DNA from 4 places in the Rhizobium sp. 862_C5_N1_2 genome. Region 4 is predicted to be linked to each of the others. Evidence: predicted binding sites of a transcription regulator. Region 4 holds the regulator's gene; each other region holds the start of a gene.
The links. The regulator PhoB, encoded in region 4, activates phosphate uptake and scavenging genes when phosphate is short. The targets are predictions, from matches to a motif close to TGTCATNNANCTGTCAT.

Region 1: the regulator PhoB is predicted to act here: its motif matches at 2,207-2,223, upstream of phnC (phosphonate ABC transporter ATP-binding protein).
Region 2: the regulator PhoB is predicted to act here: its motif matches at 2,359-2,375, upstream of ACD590_RS22215 (NAD-glutamate dehydrogenase).
Region 3: the regulator PhoB is predicted to act here: its motif matches at 2,394-2,410, upstream of ACD590_RS23185 (DUF1045 domain-containing protein).

The regions. Positions count from the first base shown of each region.
Region 1 is NZ_JBPWPT010000001.1:4,734,658-4,738,600, forward strand. Features, by position in the region: gene phnE (phosphonate ABC transporter, permease protein PhnE) at 1-125, opposite strand, end outside; gene phnD (phosphonate ABC transporter substrate-binding protein) at 297-1,202, opposite strand; gene phnC (phosphonate ABC transporter ATP-binding protein) at 1,289-2,140, opposite strand; gene ACD590_RS23210 (DapH/DapD/GlmU-related protein) at 2,258-2,875, opposite strand; gene phnL (phosphonate C-P lyase system protein PhnL) at 2,872-3,579, opposite strand; gene phnK (phosphonate C-P lyase system protein PhnK) at 3,606-3,943, opposite strand, start outside.
Region 2 is NZ_JBPWPT010000001.1:4,508,936-4,512,878, reverse strand. Features, by position in the region: gene ACD590_RS22215 (NAD-glutamate dehydrogenase) at 1-2,152, opposite strand, end outside; gene pdxY (pyridoxal kinase PdxY) at 2,429-3,304, shown strand; gene ACD590_RS22205 (carbonic anhydrase) at 3,376-3,943, shown strand, end outside.
Region 3 is NZ_JBPWPT010000001.1:4,730,030-4,733,972, forward strand. Features, by position in the region: gene phnN (phosphonate metabolism protein/1,5-bisphosphokinase (PRPP-forming) PhnN) at 1-457, opposite strand, end outside; gene ACD590_RS23180 (alpha-D-ribose 1-methylphosphonate 5-triphosphate diphosphatase) at 454-1,593, opposite strand; gene ACD590_RS23185 (DUF1045 domain-containing protein) at 1,607-2,302, opposite strand; gene phnE (phosphonate ABC transporter, permease protein PhnE) at 2,443-3,786, opposite strand; gene phnE (phosphonate ABC transporter, permease protein PhnE) at 3,794-3,943, opposite strand, start outside.
Region 4 is NZ_JBPWPT010000001.1:201,262-205,204, forward strand. Features, by position in the region: gene pstB (phosphate ABC transporter ATP-binding protein PstB) at 1-485, shown strand, start outside; gene phoU (phosphate signaling complex protein PhoU) at 530-1,243, shown strand; gene phoB (phosphate regulon transcriptional regulator PhoB) at 1,391-2,074, shown strand; gene ACD590_RS01045 (GcrA family cell cycle regulator) at 2,339-2,872, opposite strand; gene ACD590_RS01050 (aspartate aminotransferase family protein) at 3,293-3,943, shown strand, end outside.

The DNA.
Region 1 (3,943 bases), 4.5 Mb from region 4:
AAAGCCGCAATCAGGATAACTAGGCCGAGGACGGTATAGAAGCGGCGCTTGGCGACCATCCGGTCCCAGGCGGTGCCGATCTCCTTGGTGCTCTGCATCTGCGGCTGTGTATCGGCAATAGTCATCAACGCCTCGCCTACTTCATAATTCTATCCTCAAATCGGAATCGATTTGAGGATAGAATTACGCAGCAATTCAAAGTGCTACAGCGTCCTTTGCGCGTCTAAGACGCGCGGCGCCGTAGTCAAAAGATAGAGGGCGGCCGTTGCCGGCCGCCCTCATTCGAAACGGCTCGATCAGCCCCCGATGGCAGCTTTGCGGACTTCAACGACAGCGTTGTAGAAGTCGTGCTTGACGGGCGAGTAGCCCTTGTAATCGCCGCCTTCGACAGCGGCGAAGCACTTGTGATCCTTCTCCGGCAGAGCCGTGAAGAAGGCTGCAAGCTTCGTCTGCCACTCTTCGCCGAGAGCATTGCGAACGACGAGCGGGCCGTTCGGGATCAGCGGCGAACGCCATACTTCGACCAGCTTGTTCGGATCGACGGCGCCCTTGTCGACTTCCTTGCGGAAGGTACCGGAGGTGTAGCCGTCCTTGAAGTCGCCGATGCCCGAGCTATCGTCGACGGCAATGTCGACCTTGCCGTCATAGGCAGCGAGAAGGTTGTTCTCGTGACCGCCGTTGAACTGGGTCGAGGCGAAGAACTTGTCGTTCGGCATGCCCGTGTCCTTCGGGATCTGCGTCAGCGGAACGAGGTAGCCGGACGTGGAATCCGGATCGGCGTAGCCGAGCTTCTTGCCCTTGGCGTCCTTGATGGACTTGATGCCGGAGGACTTCAGAGCAAGGCCGATCGAGTAATAACCCGTCGAGCCGTCCTTCTGCTGCGTCGTCAGGATCGGCGTGACAGCCTTCGAATCCTTGATGTAGACGGCGGCGTAGCCGGAGGCGCCGAGTTCGGCGAAGTCGAGCGTGCCACCGAGCAGGCCCTGGATCACGCCGTCATAGTCGGCGGCCGGGAAGAGCGAAACCTTCTCGAAGCCGAATTCCTGCTTCAGATGGTCGGCAAGGCAGGCATAGTTGCGCAGGCGGTCGGTTTCGTTTTCGCCGCCGAGGATGCCGATGCGGAATTCCTTGAGGTCTGCAGCGTGGGCAGCGCCGGCGAGCGCGAAGAGCGCCGTTGCCGCAAAGAGTGCTTTCTTCAACATGTTCTCTCCTATTGACCGGTGTCCCCGGCCTTCCCGTTACGAAGAAGTGTGCCCTTGACGCGGGCGCTCGATCGCGGCTGCCTCTCTCAGAGGCCGGCCAGCGCCAGCGCCAGCGGCTGTGTGCCGGCGGATTGATGGTCTGCCCACTCGGGGGCGATATTGATCGATGTCGAGGTCACCGTTTCGTCGATGCCGGCGCCGTCCTTGTCCGTCCCGTAGATTTCCTTCACCGCTTCCGCGGTCAGCTCCGAGGGCTTGCCGTCGAAGACGACGCGGCCGCCGGCCATGCCGACGATGCGCTCACAATAGTTGCGGGCGGTGTCGAGCGTGTGAAGGTTGGTGACGACGGTGATGCCCTCGCGCTCGTTGATATCGCGCAGCGCATCCATGACGATCTTGGCGTTCAGCGGATCGAGCGAGGCGATCGGCTCGTCGGCGAGAACCATCTTCGGGTTCTGCATCAGAGCGCGGGCAATCGCCACGCGCTGCTGCTGGCCGCCGGAAAGCGTGCCGGCTGCCTGCAGCGCCGTCTGCTCGATGCCGAGGCGTTCGAGAGCCGCGATGGCATGCACGCGTTCCTCGCGAGTGAAGATGTTGAGCAGGCTCATAAGCGTCGAGCGATGATTGAGGCGGCCAAGCATGACATTGGTGAGGACGTCGAGGCGCGGCACCAGGTTGAACTGCTGGAAGATCATCGCGCAGTCGCGCTGCCAGTTGCGCAACGCCTGGCCGCGAAGCCCGGAGACCTCGACGCCGGCGAAATGAATGGAGCCGGAGCTCGGCTCCTGAAGGCGGTTGATCATGCGCAGCAGCGTCGACTTGCCGGCGCCGGAGCGGCCGATAATGCCGACCATCTGGCCCTGAGGAATGGCGAGCGTGACGGAATCGACGGCGAGCTTTTTTCCGAAACGACGTGTGACATTCTTCAGCTCGAACATCATGCTCTTCCCTTGCGATTCAGGCCTTGGTCAGCATCGCATTAGTCCCGCTTGATGAACCTCACATGTCATATTTGTGTAAGTCCTGTCACAATTCTCCGCCCCTATATCGGGGGTTTAACCGCCGTAACGGGATAGGAAATCTTCCGCGCTCAGGTTGCGGAAATCGGAGAGCGCCTGGCGTAGCCGGTCGTGCTCCCAGTCCCACCAGGAAAGCCTGTCCATCCGTTCGCCGACCTCTCTCGGAAAGCGCTCGCGGATGAGCTTTGCCGGCACGCCGCCGACGATCGCATAGGGCGCGACGTCCTTCGAGACGACGGCGCCGGCTCCGATCACCGCGCCGTTGCCGACGTTGACGCCCGGCAGAATGGTCGCCCCGTGGCCGATCCAGACGTCGTTGCCGATCGTCACGCGGTTTGCGCGCCGCCAGGCGAAGAAGTCCGTCTCCATGTCGCCGTCCGGCCAGTAGTCGGCGGCGCGATAGGTGAAATGATGCAGCGTCGCGCGCCAGGTCGGATGGTTGGTGGCGTTGATACGCACGGCGGCGGCGATATTGACGAACTTGCCGATCGTCGCACACCAGACGGACCCGTCCTGCATGATGTAGGAATAGTCGCCGAACGTGGCCTCGCTGATGCGGCAGCGTTCAGAGACCTCCGTATAGCGCCCGAAGGTGGAATCGCTGACGGACGCCGTCTCATGAAAATGGGGCTCGATATCCAGCTTGCGGCTCATGCAGCGATCTTTCTCGGTGAGAATTGCTGGACGTCGAGGATGCGGTCGGCGACGGCTTCGCGCACCTCTTCATCGTGGAAGATGCCGAGAAGGGCCACCCCCGCCTTCTTCTTTTCCGCGATCATGCCGACGACGACGGCACGGTTCCTGGCATCGAGTGAGGCTGTGGGTTCGTCGAGAAGCAGGATCGTATGCTCGGTGATGAAGCCGCGCGCGATGTTGACGCGTTGCTGCTCGCCGCCGGAGAAGGTGGCGGGCGGAAGCTGCCAGAGCGTTTCCGGCAGATTGAGCCTGGCAAGCAGGGCGCCCGCCTTTTCCCGCGCGGTGACGGCGTCCTCGCCGCGTGCCACCAGCGGTTCGGCAACCACGTCGATCGCCGCGACGCGCGGCACGGTGCGCAGGAACTGGCTGACATAGCCGAGCGTATCGCGGCGGACGTTGAGCACGGTGCGCGGATCGGCGGAGGCGAGATCGACGATGCGGTCATTGTGACGGATGAGGATCTGGCCGGTGTCGACGGCATAATTGCCGTAGATCATCTTGAGCAGCGAGCTCTTGCCGATGCCCGATGGGCCACCGAGCACGACGCATTCGCCCGATGCGACCGAGAAGGCGACATCGGAGACGACAGGTAGCTTGATGCCGTCGCGCAGATGCATGGTGAAGCTCTTCGAGACTTCGGAAACGACGAGGGGCGTTGCCATGATTTCTTCTTCCTTGGTTTAGGACCTCAGACCTGCAGGATCGAGGAGACGAGCAACTGCGTGTAGGGTTCGCGCGGATCGTCGAGCACGCGGTCGGTAAGCCCGTGTTCGATGACGTAGCCGTCCTTCATCACCATCATCCGGTGCGAGAGCAGGCGGGCGACGGCGAGATCGTGGGTGACGATGATGGCCGAGAGACCAAGATCGTTGACGAGGCCGCGGACCAGATCGAGCAGGCGCGCCTGCACCGAGACGTCGAGGCCGCCGGTCGGCTCGTCCATGAAGACGAGGCGCGGCCCGGTGACAAGGTTGCGGGCGATCTGCAGGCGCTGGCGCATGCCGCCGGAAAAGGCGCGCGGCTGAT
Region 2 (3,943 bases), 4.3 Mb from region 4:
GCTCGGTCTCGATCGCCTGATGCAATTCGGCAAGCTTCTTCACGCGAGCCTTCTCCGAAAGCCTGGTGTCGAGGGTGTCATGGAAGAGACGGAAGATAGCAGCGGCGACACCGGGATATTTGTCGAGAGTCGTTGCGATATAATCCTGCGAATAGGCGATGCCGGCCTGCCGGAGATAACGCGCATAGGCGCGCAGAACGTTCGTCTCGCGCGCCGAGAGCCCGGCCGAAAGGATCAGCCGGTTGAAGCTGTCATTGTCGATCGTGCCGGCGAAGGCGGCGACGAAGGCTTCCTCGAGGGCGGCGCCGTAACGCTGCAGATCGATTTCGCCGCCGTTGCGGGTCTCGAGTTCCATGTCGTGCAACACGACGAGTTTGGTTTCTCCATCAGCGGCAGGCACCCCGATGTCGAAGGTGCGTTCGCTGACGACATTGAAGCCGAGATTCTCGAGGAGCGGCACTCGGCGCGACAGCGCCAGCTGGCCGCCGGCGTGAAAGATCTTCAAGGAAAGGGTGCGGCCCTGTGCCTCCTGGCGATGGTAGAACTGGATGCGAAGCGGCTCGCCGGCGGCGCAGGCGCCGATATCGGCGAGGTCGGCCACGGTTTCCTCCGGGGTGAAGGAATCCTGGAAGGCTTGGTCGACGGATATCTTCGGCGCCTTGGCCCCGGCCAGCGCCTCGAAACGGTCGTCCCAGCGGGCCGTGATCTCGCGGATCGCCTGCTCGAGCTTTGCCTGCGGGATGCGCGGCGTCTTGCCGCCCGAGCGGCCGATGATGAAATGCACGCGCGCCACGCCCCCTTCCGGGAAAGCCGGGTAATAGGCAGAGACACGGCCGTCATAGACAGTCTTCAGATAGGTGCCGATCCGTTCGCGTACGATCGAGTCATATTCCTCGCGCGGCACGTAGATGATCACCGAGACGAAGCGGTCGAAATGATCGATTCGTGGCAGGACGCGCACGCGTGGCCGATCGGCCAAGTCGTTGATCTGTTCGGCAAAACTTGCAAGCAGCGTCGTGTCGATCTGGAAAAGGTCGTCGCGCGGATAGGATTCCAGCGTGTTGTCGAGCATGCGGCCGGAATGGCTCATCGGGTCGAAGCCGAAATGTTCCTTCACTTTCTCGATCTTGGAACGCAGCAGCGGGATTTCGGAGGCGAGCGACGTATAGGCCGTCGAGGTGAAGAGGCCGACGATGCGCAGTTCGCCGGTGACGTTGCCGTCAGTGTCGAAGCGCTTGACGCCGACATAATCCATATAGGCCCGGCGATGGACAATCGATTTCACATTCGCCTTGGTGACGATCAGGAAGTCGGGGCCGTCGAGGAAGGCAAGGATCTCAGGCGTTGTCGTTACGGCGTCCTTGCCGGTGCGCAGCACCAATACATCGGGATTGGAGAGGATGCCGAGGCCAGCACCCTTGTCGCGCTCGACCTTGGCATTGCTCCCCTTGCCGGAATAGACATATTCCCGCATGCCGAGGAAAGTGAAATTCTCGTCGCGCAGCCAGGTCAGGAAAGCGACGGCTTCGTCGCGATCGGCCTTCTTCCGGCTGGCGCCATTGGCCGCAAGCTCTGCGATCACTCCGTCAATCTTGGAAAGCATCGGCTTCCAGTCGGAAACCGACAGGCGGACCTGTTCGAGCACTTTTTCGATGCGTTTGACGAGATCGGCGGCCTGGGCGGAATTGAGCGGCGCAATATGAAGCTGGATATGGCTGACGCGGTTGGCCGGATCGCTTGGGTGATCGGCGGAATAAAGCGCCGGCGCCTTGCCCTTCTCCATGATCAGGATGGGATGCACGGCCATGAACAGGTCGCGATAGGTGCTTGTCACTTCGCCCATGACCGATTCAAAAAGAAAAGGCATGTTCTGGTCGGTGACTGAAAGCACCGAGACCGCGATGCCGTCCGGCGTCACATCGGCAATGGTGTCGATGCCGACACGAGGCACCTTACCGTTCCAGGCGGCGAGCTCCTTTGCCGAATGCACGGCGGAGAGTGCCAGCATCTCAGGCGTGTAGAGTTCGAGATCGTCATTGCTTGCCCGGCCGAAGAGAATTTCCGGATCGAGATGCGCTTCACCCGTCGCCTTGGCGATCTTGCGCGCGCTTTCGATCTGCTTTTCCCGTTTCGGATTGTTTCTGGCAGCCATGGATCGCCTCCCTCAATGTCTGATTTTTCGCAAGCTAGCAGAAGATTCTTCGAAAAAATCTCTAAAAGAGCGGTCCGAAGGATTGTTTTGATGCTTTTTTGGCGCTGGAAATGAGAAATTGTAAGAGATTTTCCGCTTTCGTCGCCAAACGAAAGGGAAAGTCCCGTCTCCCGGTTTTTCGTCCCGGCGAACATTTCCACGCTCGCATGAAGAATGGTTGACAGCGTGGCGTCAAAAAGATCATCAAACGCGGTCATCATTCGGATCTTGGGTATCATGTCGGAAAATGCAGCGGGCGCAGTCATCGTCATTTCCAGCCATGTGGTGCGTGGCTCGGTCGGAAACCGGGCAGCCGTCTTTGCATTGGAGACGCTCGGTCATCCGGTCTGGGCCATGCCGACCATCGTGCTGCCCTGGCATCCCGGCCACGGCCGCTCGACGCGGCTAACTTTTGCGGAATCGGATTTCGACGCGGCGATCGACGATCTGATCCGCGCGCCCTGGATCGGCGAAGTCAAGGCGGTGCTTTCGGGCTATTTCGGCAATGCCGCCCAGGCGCGCTCCGTCGCTCGGCTGATCGGTGCGCTCCGGCAAAACAATCCCGAGCTGCTCTATGTCTGCGATCCCGTCATGGGCGATCTCGGCGGCCTTTACGTGCCGGAAGCAACTGCAGAGGCTATTCGCGATCATCTCATTCCGCTTGCCTCGCTCGCGACGCCGAACCGGTACGAGCTTGCATGGCTTTCGGGGGCGGCCCTCGAAGACAACAGTACGATCATGGAGGCGGCGCTCGCGCTCGGACCATCGCGCATGCTCGTCACTTCAGCCGTGCCGATGATGGCGGGCGGTACCGGCAATCTTTATCTTTCCGGTCGCCACGCGCTTCTTGCCGAGCACCGTGTCGTCGAAAACCCGCCCAATGGTCTCGGCGACCTGCTCGCCGCCGTCTTCCTGTCGCGCCTGCTTTCCGGGCTCGAGGACGAAAAGGCGCTGCAGCTTGCCACCGCCAGCGTCTTCGAGGTGCTTGCGCGGGCCGTCAAGCGCGGCAGCAACGAGTTGATGCTGGCAAGCGATGCTTCCAGCCTTTCAACGCCGATGGCCATGGTGCAGATGCGCCGGCTCGTGCACCCGGCGCAGCGGCGGAAAAAGTGACGCATCTGCCAATATGTTCATTTTGCGGTGCAGCAGTTGATCTTGTCGTCCGCGCGCGCTAATCCAGAAGCATGCAGCGTTTTCCAAACCCTCTTCTGGACGGCTATCGCAACTTCATGAACGGGCGCTATTCCGACGCCCGCGACAGGTATCGGCAGCTTGCCGAAAACGGTCAAAGTCCCCATACGCTTGTCATTGCCTGTTCGGATTCTCGCGCGGCACCGGAGCTGATCTTCGATGCCGGCCCGGGCGAGCTCTTCGTCATCCGCAACGTCGCCAACATGGTGCCGCCCTACGAGCCGGATGGCCATTTTCATTCGACGTCGGCCGCACTCGAATTTGCCGTGCAGGTGCTGAAGGTCTCGGATATCGTCGTGATGGGTCACGGCCGCTGCGGTGGCATCCGCGCTGCGCTCGATCCGAATGCCGAGCCATTGTCGCCCGGCGACTTCATCGGCCGCTGGATGTCGCTGGTCAAACCTGCCGCCGAGCAGATCCAGAGCAACGACGTGATGACGGCCGCCGAGCGGCAGACGGCGCTGGAGCGTGTCTCCATCCGCAATTCAATCAACAATCTCAGAAGCTTCCCCGATATCAGGGCTCTCGAGGAAGCGGGAAACCTTCATCTCCACGGCGCCT
Region 3 (3,943 bases), 4.5 Mb from region 4:
TGTCCTCATGCGTCTCGCGTCCGCGCGCCTCCAGCCGGCCGGCGAGCACCTCGGGGCGGGCGGTGACGTTGATGACTTTCAGGCGCGGGAAGGCGGCCTGGAAGCGGTGAAGCGCCGAGCGCGAGCCGTTGGCGACAACGACATGTCCTCTCGACAGCGCCACCGAGACCTCGGCGGGAATACCGTATTTCAGGCCGTGCGCTTCCCACCAGACGGCGAAGGAGCCTGATTGCTCCATGGCGGCAAACCCTTGGAGGGAGACGGAAAGATGGTCCTCGCCGCCGGCATCGCGGTGGCGGGTGATGACGCGGCGGACGAAATGCACGTTCTCACGGCCGGCAAAACGCCGGGCGGCGAGGTTCATCAGCGTGTCCTTGCCAGCACCGCTCGGACCGACGACAACGACCATGATGCCGCGCTCGGCACCGGCTCCTGCGTGGGGTTCGTGCGGCATCATGCGACACGGCGTCCCTGGCGCCAGACGGAGCGTGTCACCGGCACGCCGTGCGAACGATGGACGCGGACAAGATCGGCGCGCAGCCCGGTTGCGATCCGGCCGCGATCGTCGAAGCTGACGGTGCGGGCGGGCGTCGACGTCACCATGGCGATCGCCTTCGGTAGGCTGATGCTCTCCACCTCGTCGGCGAGGATGAAGGGCGCATGCAGCAGGCTGAGCGGTACGTAGTCGGAGGAAAGCACGTCGAGCACGCCCATCTCGGCAAGGTCGCGGGCGGCGATATTGCCGGAATGCGACTTGCCCCGCACGATGTTCGGCGCGCCCATCAGCACGCTCATGCCGTGCTCGTGCGACGCCCGGGCGGCGTCGAAACTGGTCGGGAACTCGGCCAGGCGCACACCGTTGTCAATTGCCTCGTCGACATGCGAGAGCGTCGCGTCATCATGGCTTGCCACGGTGATGCCGCGCTCGGCGCAGACCTTGGCGATGGCATTGCGATGCGGCGTCGAATTGCGCGCCGATTCTGCCTGACGCTTGGCAACGAAACGGGCGAACGCCTCGTCGCTCAGGCCCCGCTTCTTCTGGTAGTAGAAGATATATTGGTCCATCGTCTGGAATTGCCGCTGGCCGGGTGCATGATCCATCAGCGAGACGAGCCGCACATGCCGGTCGTTTTCGAAATCGCCGAAGTGTTCGAGCACGTTGTCGGCCGAGACCTCGCAGCGCAGGTGGATGAGGTGCTCGGCGCGCAGCCTGCCTTCCTTCTCCGCCGATTGGATGGCGTCCGCCATCTCGCGCATCTCGCCATGTTCGAAGCCGCCGTCCTCGTCCGCACCCATGCGCAGGCAGTCGAACACCGTGGTGATGCCTGACGTGACGATCTGGGCGTCATGCGCTTGAACTGCGGCGGTCTTGTTCCAGCGAATGCCGGGACGCGGTTGATAATGGCCTTCGAGATGATCGGTGTGCAGCTCGACGAGGCCTGGAATGACGTAGTCGCCTTCGAAATCTTCGCCGGCTACCGAGTTGCCCTCGGAGATGTCGGCAATCTTGCCGTCGCGGATGAGGATCGAGCCTGAGAGGATGTCATCCTCGAGAACGATGCGGGCGTTGGAAAACACGGTCTCTTTGCTCATGTCGTCAGGTCTTTCAGCTTTTGGCGCCGGCAAGCGGCAGCCAGGAATGAACTTTGAACGGCGCACCGCGCGTCTCCTCGATGAAGACGGCAAGGCCGGAAATCGAAAGCGGCCGGCCGATGAAATCGGCAAAACGCTCTGTCAGGATCGCTTTCATCACCTGAGCACGTGTCTCTGGCACTTGGCCGCTCAGCGTCATGTGAAAGCCGAAATCCTCCATGACGTAAGGATAACCCCAGCGCTGCAGATGGGCGCGCTGGCTGTCGCTGAGCTTCTCCGGATTGCGCCGCGCCATATCGGCCTCGGAAAGCGCTGCCCGGAACGGTTCGAAGGACCTTACCACCTTCGCGGCGAAATCCTGAAGAGGTTGGTGAAGTGAACCGGGAACGAGAGCAAAAAAACGGCCGAGCTGGCCGAGCACGAGCTCAGGAATCTCGAAGGCTTGCGTGCGCTGGGCAAAATCCTCGGCAACGGTCATGAGATCCTCCTCGGTGACCGAGGAGGCGAGGGAAAAGGGCGCCTTGATCGTGGCGTGAAAGCCGTAGCGGCGCGGGTCGGCAGTCAGCTCGAACTGTTCTGCCGCCCCCAGTTGCTCATATTCCGGTGCAGGGTAGGTCTCGCCGGTGAAAGCATTGCGGCCGAGCCAAAGCGAGGCCGCGCCGGTCAGGGGATCATCCTTCGGCGGCGAGAAATAGAGAGCGTAGCGCAAGGCGTTTATCCTGGAGATCGTCCAAACGGGGAGGGCACTGTGCAGTGATTTGGCGGCGAACCGCAAGCAGGCTCCCGGCTAAAAGATTTCCGTGACAGAATGATGATGGCGGCAGCGCCGCCACTGCTTTGATGGATGGGTCAGTGGGCTTTCGTGCCCATCAGCCGGTGGCGCAGCGCGTTCGAGGCGGTGTCGAAAATGAAGATGACGATCAGGATCAGAATGACCATGTAGGCGACGTTTTCCCAGTTGGCGTTGGTGCGCATGGCCTCCCACAGCTTGAGGCCGATGCCGCCGGCGCCGACAGCGCCGATAATGGTCGCGCCGCGCACGTTCGATTCCCATTGGTAGAGCGTCTGGCTGACGAAGACGGGAACGATCTGCGGCATAATGCCATAACGATGAACGAGCACGGTCTGAGCGCCTGTTGATTTGATGCCTTCCCGCGGCTTGTTGTCGATATTCTCGAGTCCTTCGGAATAGAGCTTGCCGAGCGTGCCGGTCTCGGTGAGGAAGATCGCACCGCTGCCGGCGAGCGGGCCGGGGCCGAAGGCGCGCGTCAGGAACAGCGCCCAGATCAGCATATCGACCGAGCGCAAGAAATCGAAGAAGCGCTTCAGGATCTGGTTCAGCAGGCGGTTCGGCGTGATGTTGCGCGCTGCCAGGAAGGCGAGCGGAAAGGCGGTAAGTGAGCCGAGCAGCGTCCCGAGGAACGCCATGACGATCGTCTGGAAAAGCTTGGTCCAGACGTCGCCGTGCTGCCATTCGCTGTTGTTCCAGATATCGTCGAAGGCGAGCGACAGGTTGGATTGGTTGGGCTTGATGCGCGGACCGGAGACGATGAGGCTGACGACCTCGCCGACCGGCTTGTCGAAGAAGGATGATTGCGTGTCGAAGATGAAATTCGCCCAACCGATGAAACGTTTGCGGATCTTCACCCGGTCGACTGAGATGCTGACATTGCCGGCAAAGCCGAGATCCGCCAGCACGTTGTCATCATAGACTGTCATCCAGCCGGGTACCGGTCCGACGACTTTCGGCGCACCGCTCGAAACTTCCACCGGGACGCTGATGCCATGCGCGGTGACGATCGTCTCGCTCTTCGAGACGGTGACGCTGCCGCTGGTGCCGCTGATCGAGACGGTGATGCTGCCGTCGGGATTGTTGACCAGCCAGTCCGGATGCGGATTGTCGCCAAGCGGCGAGAAGCGCGGATAACGGATGTCGATCAAGCCGTCATCCCCAATGCGGAATTCCGGCTGAACGTCGTAGCTCACCCATTGGCTGAGATAGATGCCGATGCGCTCCCAATGGGCTTCGGCAAAAAGCTTGGGCAGGTCGAAGAACCAGACGGCATAGAGGCTGTAGAGCAGTGTCGCGATGAGGATCATCAGCCCGCCGAAACGCTGGCGGAACGACCGGTGGAAATAATCCGGATAGCGCGTTTCTATCTCATGCATGCGGTTTGCGTCGATCACCGTCATGGCGGCCTCAATGTTGCAGGAGGAAGGCGTGCTCGCCGACGAGGCGGCGGCGCAGCCATGCGGAGAACTGGTCGACGGCGACGATCGTCACGAACAGCAGCAGAACGAGCGCCACCGTCTTGGCGCCGAAGCCGCGCGAAATCGAAAGCTTCAGCTC
Region 4 (3,943 bases):
AGAAGCCGAACCCGTTCCCGAAGACGATCTACGAAAACGTCTCCTACGGCCCGCGCATCCATGGCCTTGCCAAGTCGAAGGCCGATCTCGACCAGATCGTCGAGACCAGCCTGCAGCGCGCCGGTCTCTGGAACGAAGTCAAGGACCGCGTGCACGAGTCCGGCACCGGCCTGTCGGGTGGCCAGCAGCAGCGCCTCTGCATTGCCCGTGCCGTTGCCGTCAGCCCTGAAGTCATCCTGATGGACGAACCCTGCTCGGCGCTCGACCCGATCGCCACCGCCAAGGTCGAGGAGCTGATCCACGAGCTGCGCGAGAACTACACGATCGTCATCGTCACCCACTCCATGCAGCAGGCCGCGCGCGTCTCGCAGCGCACCGCCATGTTCCACCTCGGCAATCTCGTCGAGGAGAACGACACCGACAAGATGTTCACCAATCCCGACGATCCGCGCACCCAGGACTACATCATGGGTCGCTTCGGCTGATTTTGGCGACACCAAGCCTTCCCGTTATTCGAGGATAAAGCCCCATGGCATCGACACATATTTTTTCTGCCTATGATGATGATTTGAAGTTCCTGTCCAGGCGGATTTCCGAAATGGGCGGCCTGGCCGAGCAGATGGTCAGCGAAGCCGTGCGCGCTCTCGTCAACGGCGATACCGCGCTGGCGCAGAAGGTCATTTCGGACGATGTGATCCTCGATCATGCCGAACGCGAAATCGGCGACAAGGCGATCGTCACCATCGCTCGCCGTCAGCCAATGGCTTCGGACCTGCGCGAAATCATGGGTTCGATCCGCATCGCCGCCGATCTCGAACGTGTCGGCGACCTCGGCAAGAACACCGCCAAGCGCGTCATCGCCGTCCAAAGCACCGGCGTTCCCCGCAAGCTCGCCCGCGGCCTCGAGCATCTGTCCGAGCTGGCGCTCGTCCAGCTCAAGGAAGTGCTCGACGTCTACACCAATCGTTCCGCAGACAAGGCGAATGCGATCCGCGAACGCGACAACGAGATCGACGCGATGTACACCTCGCTGTTCCGCGAGCTCCTGACCTACATGATGGAAGATCCGCGCAACATCACCAGCTGCACGCATCTTCTCTTCTGCGCCAAGAACATCGAGCGTATCGGCGACCACGCCACCAACATCGCCGAGACGATCTTCTACATGACGACAGGTGCTCAGCCGGAAGGCGACCGTCCGAAGGACGACAGCGCCAACACCGTCGGCGCGGTGACGGAATAGCCGCCCGGGCCAGTCGCCCGGACCAGTCAATTGCGTGCGCGCCCGTCCGGGCGCGCAATGAGGTCGCAGCCAATTTCTGAATTTGCGCAGGATGCATTGCTTAAATCACCCCCGATTTAAGGATCATGCGCGAGGAGACCGACACGCATGATCCCGAGAGTTGCAGTTGTTGAAGACGAGGAAGCCCTCAGCGTGCTTCTTCGCTACAATCTCGAAGCGGAAGGCTTCGAGGTCGATACCATCCTTCGTGGCGACGAAGCCGAAATGCGGCTTCAGGAGCGCACGCCCGATCTTCTCATCCTTGATTGGATGCTGCCCGGCGTCTCCGGCATCGAGCTCTGCCGGCGCCTGCGCATGCGGCCGGAAACCGAGCGCCTGCCGATCATCATGCTGACGGCGCGCGGCGAAGAGAGCGAGCGTGTTCGCGGATTGTCGACGGGCGCCGACGATTATGTCGTCAAGCCCTTCTCGACCCCCGAGCTCGTTGCCCGCGTCAAGGCGATGCTGCGTCGCGCCCGTCCCGAGGTGCTGTCGACGGTGCTGAAATGCGGTGACATCGAGCTCGACCGCGAGACCCATCGCGTCCATCGCAAGACCCGCGAAGTCCGCCTCGGCCCCACCGAATTCCGCCTGCTGGAATTCCTGATGTCGTCACCGGGCCGGGTCTTCTCCCGCTCGCAGCTTCTGGACGGCGTCTGGGGCCACGATATCTATGTCGACGAGCGCACCGTCGACGTCCATGTCGGCCGCCTGCGCAAGGCGCTGAATTTTTCCAACATGCAGGACGTCATCCGCACCGTCCGCGGCGCCGGTTATTCGATGGAAGCCTGAGGGCTTCCATTTGAGTTGCTGACAAAGTCGCTCGTGCTGACGTCTGCCCCTCACCCTAACCCTCTCCCCGTAAACGGGGCGAGGGGACGTGCCCCGCGAAAGGTTGGCGGGGAACGGAGAGGTCACGGCATATCCCCTTCTCCCCGCGCGCGGGGAGAAGGTGGCGGCAGCCGGATGAGGGGCAGCCATAGGCACGAACCAACATTGCATAAAAAAACGGGCCACTCGGCCCGTTTCTGCATTCTAACGATGGTCGGGCGCCGCTCAGCTGGCCCGCGCGGCCGCCCGGCGGCGTTCGTTGACCGGCTGGTAGGCAAGCTTCTGGTGGTAGCTGCAATAGGGCGAATTGTCGGGGGATTCGCAGCCGCAGAAATGGAAGTCGTCCTTCAGCGGATCGCCGACCGGCCACTTGCAGGTGCGTTCGGTCAGTTCCGTCAGGCCGAGGCGTCGGGAAATCGGCACGACCACGTTGCCTCTCGGCACGTATTCCATTTCCTCGATCGTTTCGATCTCGATCTCTTCCTTCAGCATGGTCGCGCCCTGCTGGCGGGTAACGGTGCGCGTGGCGACCCGTGAGGCGTAGTTCGGCGCGCGCGGCGCCGACGTATTGCGCTTCGGCGTTCGTGCGGCGGTGTTGGTGCCGCCGGCCTTGGCACGGCCGGGCAGGCTCAGCCGGTGCACTTTGCCGATGACCGCATTTCTGCTGACTCCGCCAAGCTGCGCAGCGATCTGGCTGGCGCTCAGTCCTTCGGCCCAAAGTTTCTTGAGTTTCTCGACCCGCTCGTCTGTCCAGTTCATGCCCTGTCTCCACCTTTTGCGTTGGTGATGGCAGAATCCCTCACCGTTGTCCCGGGAGCTCCGAAACAAGAAACGCTTGATCAATTTTGGTGACTAGTTCCGCCGCATGCAGTCTAGTAATTGATCTTTAACCTAGTGTGAGGCTGACTCCGTGACAAGAGTCGCATGAATCCGGATGAATCGAATTCGTAGTTTTCCCCAACTTGCTGCCTCTGCGTGGCATTTCTGCAATAATGCCTGTTGAAGACTGAAAATGCCGCTGTACACCCTTGCTGCATGCGCTAAGGGCGCAGTTTTGTTGACATTGCAGCGCGAAAAGGAAATAGTGCCACTCGCCGCCGCAAGGCGGCATTTTTGATTTTTCGGGCCTGGTTTCCTTAGCCGGAGTCATTGCCCGGCAACTTTGATGGAGATCGCGCCATGGCTGAAGCCGCGCCGCTTTATGACACCTATTCTCGTGCCCCGCTGCGGTTCGAGCGAGGCGAGGGCGTGTGGCTGATCACCGAAAGCGGCGAGCGATATCTCGATTTCGGCGCCGGCGTTGCCGTTACCTCAGTCGGCCACAGCAATCCGCATGTTGTGGGTGCACTGAAGGAGCAGGCCGACAAGGTCTGGCACCTCTCGAACATCTATGAGATCCCCGGCCAGGAGCGTCTGGCAAAACGGCTGACGGACGCCACCTTCGCCGACAAGGTGTTCTTCACCAATTCGGGTGCCGAGGCGCTCGAATGCGCGATCAAGACGGCGCGCCGCTACCAGTTTTCCAAGGGCCATCCCGAGCGCTTCCATATCATCACCTTCGAAGGCGCCTTCCACGGACGGACGCTGGCGACGATCGCCGCCGGCGGCCAGGAGAAATATCTCGAAGGCTTCGGCCCCAAGGCGCCGGGTTTCGATCAGGTGGCTTTCGGCGACATCGAAGCGGTCCGCGCCGCTATCACCGATGCCACGGCTGGGATTCTCATCGAGCCGGTGCAGGGCGAGGGCGGCGTCCGTCCTGCCACCACCGAATTCATGAAGGCGCTCCGCCAGCTCTGCGACGACAACGGCCTGCTGTTGATCCTCGACGAG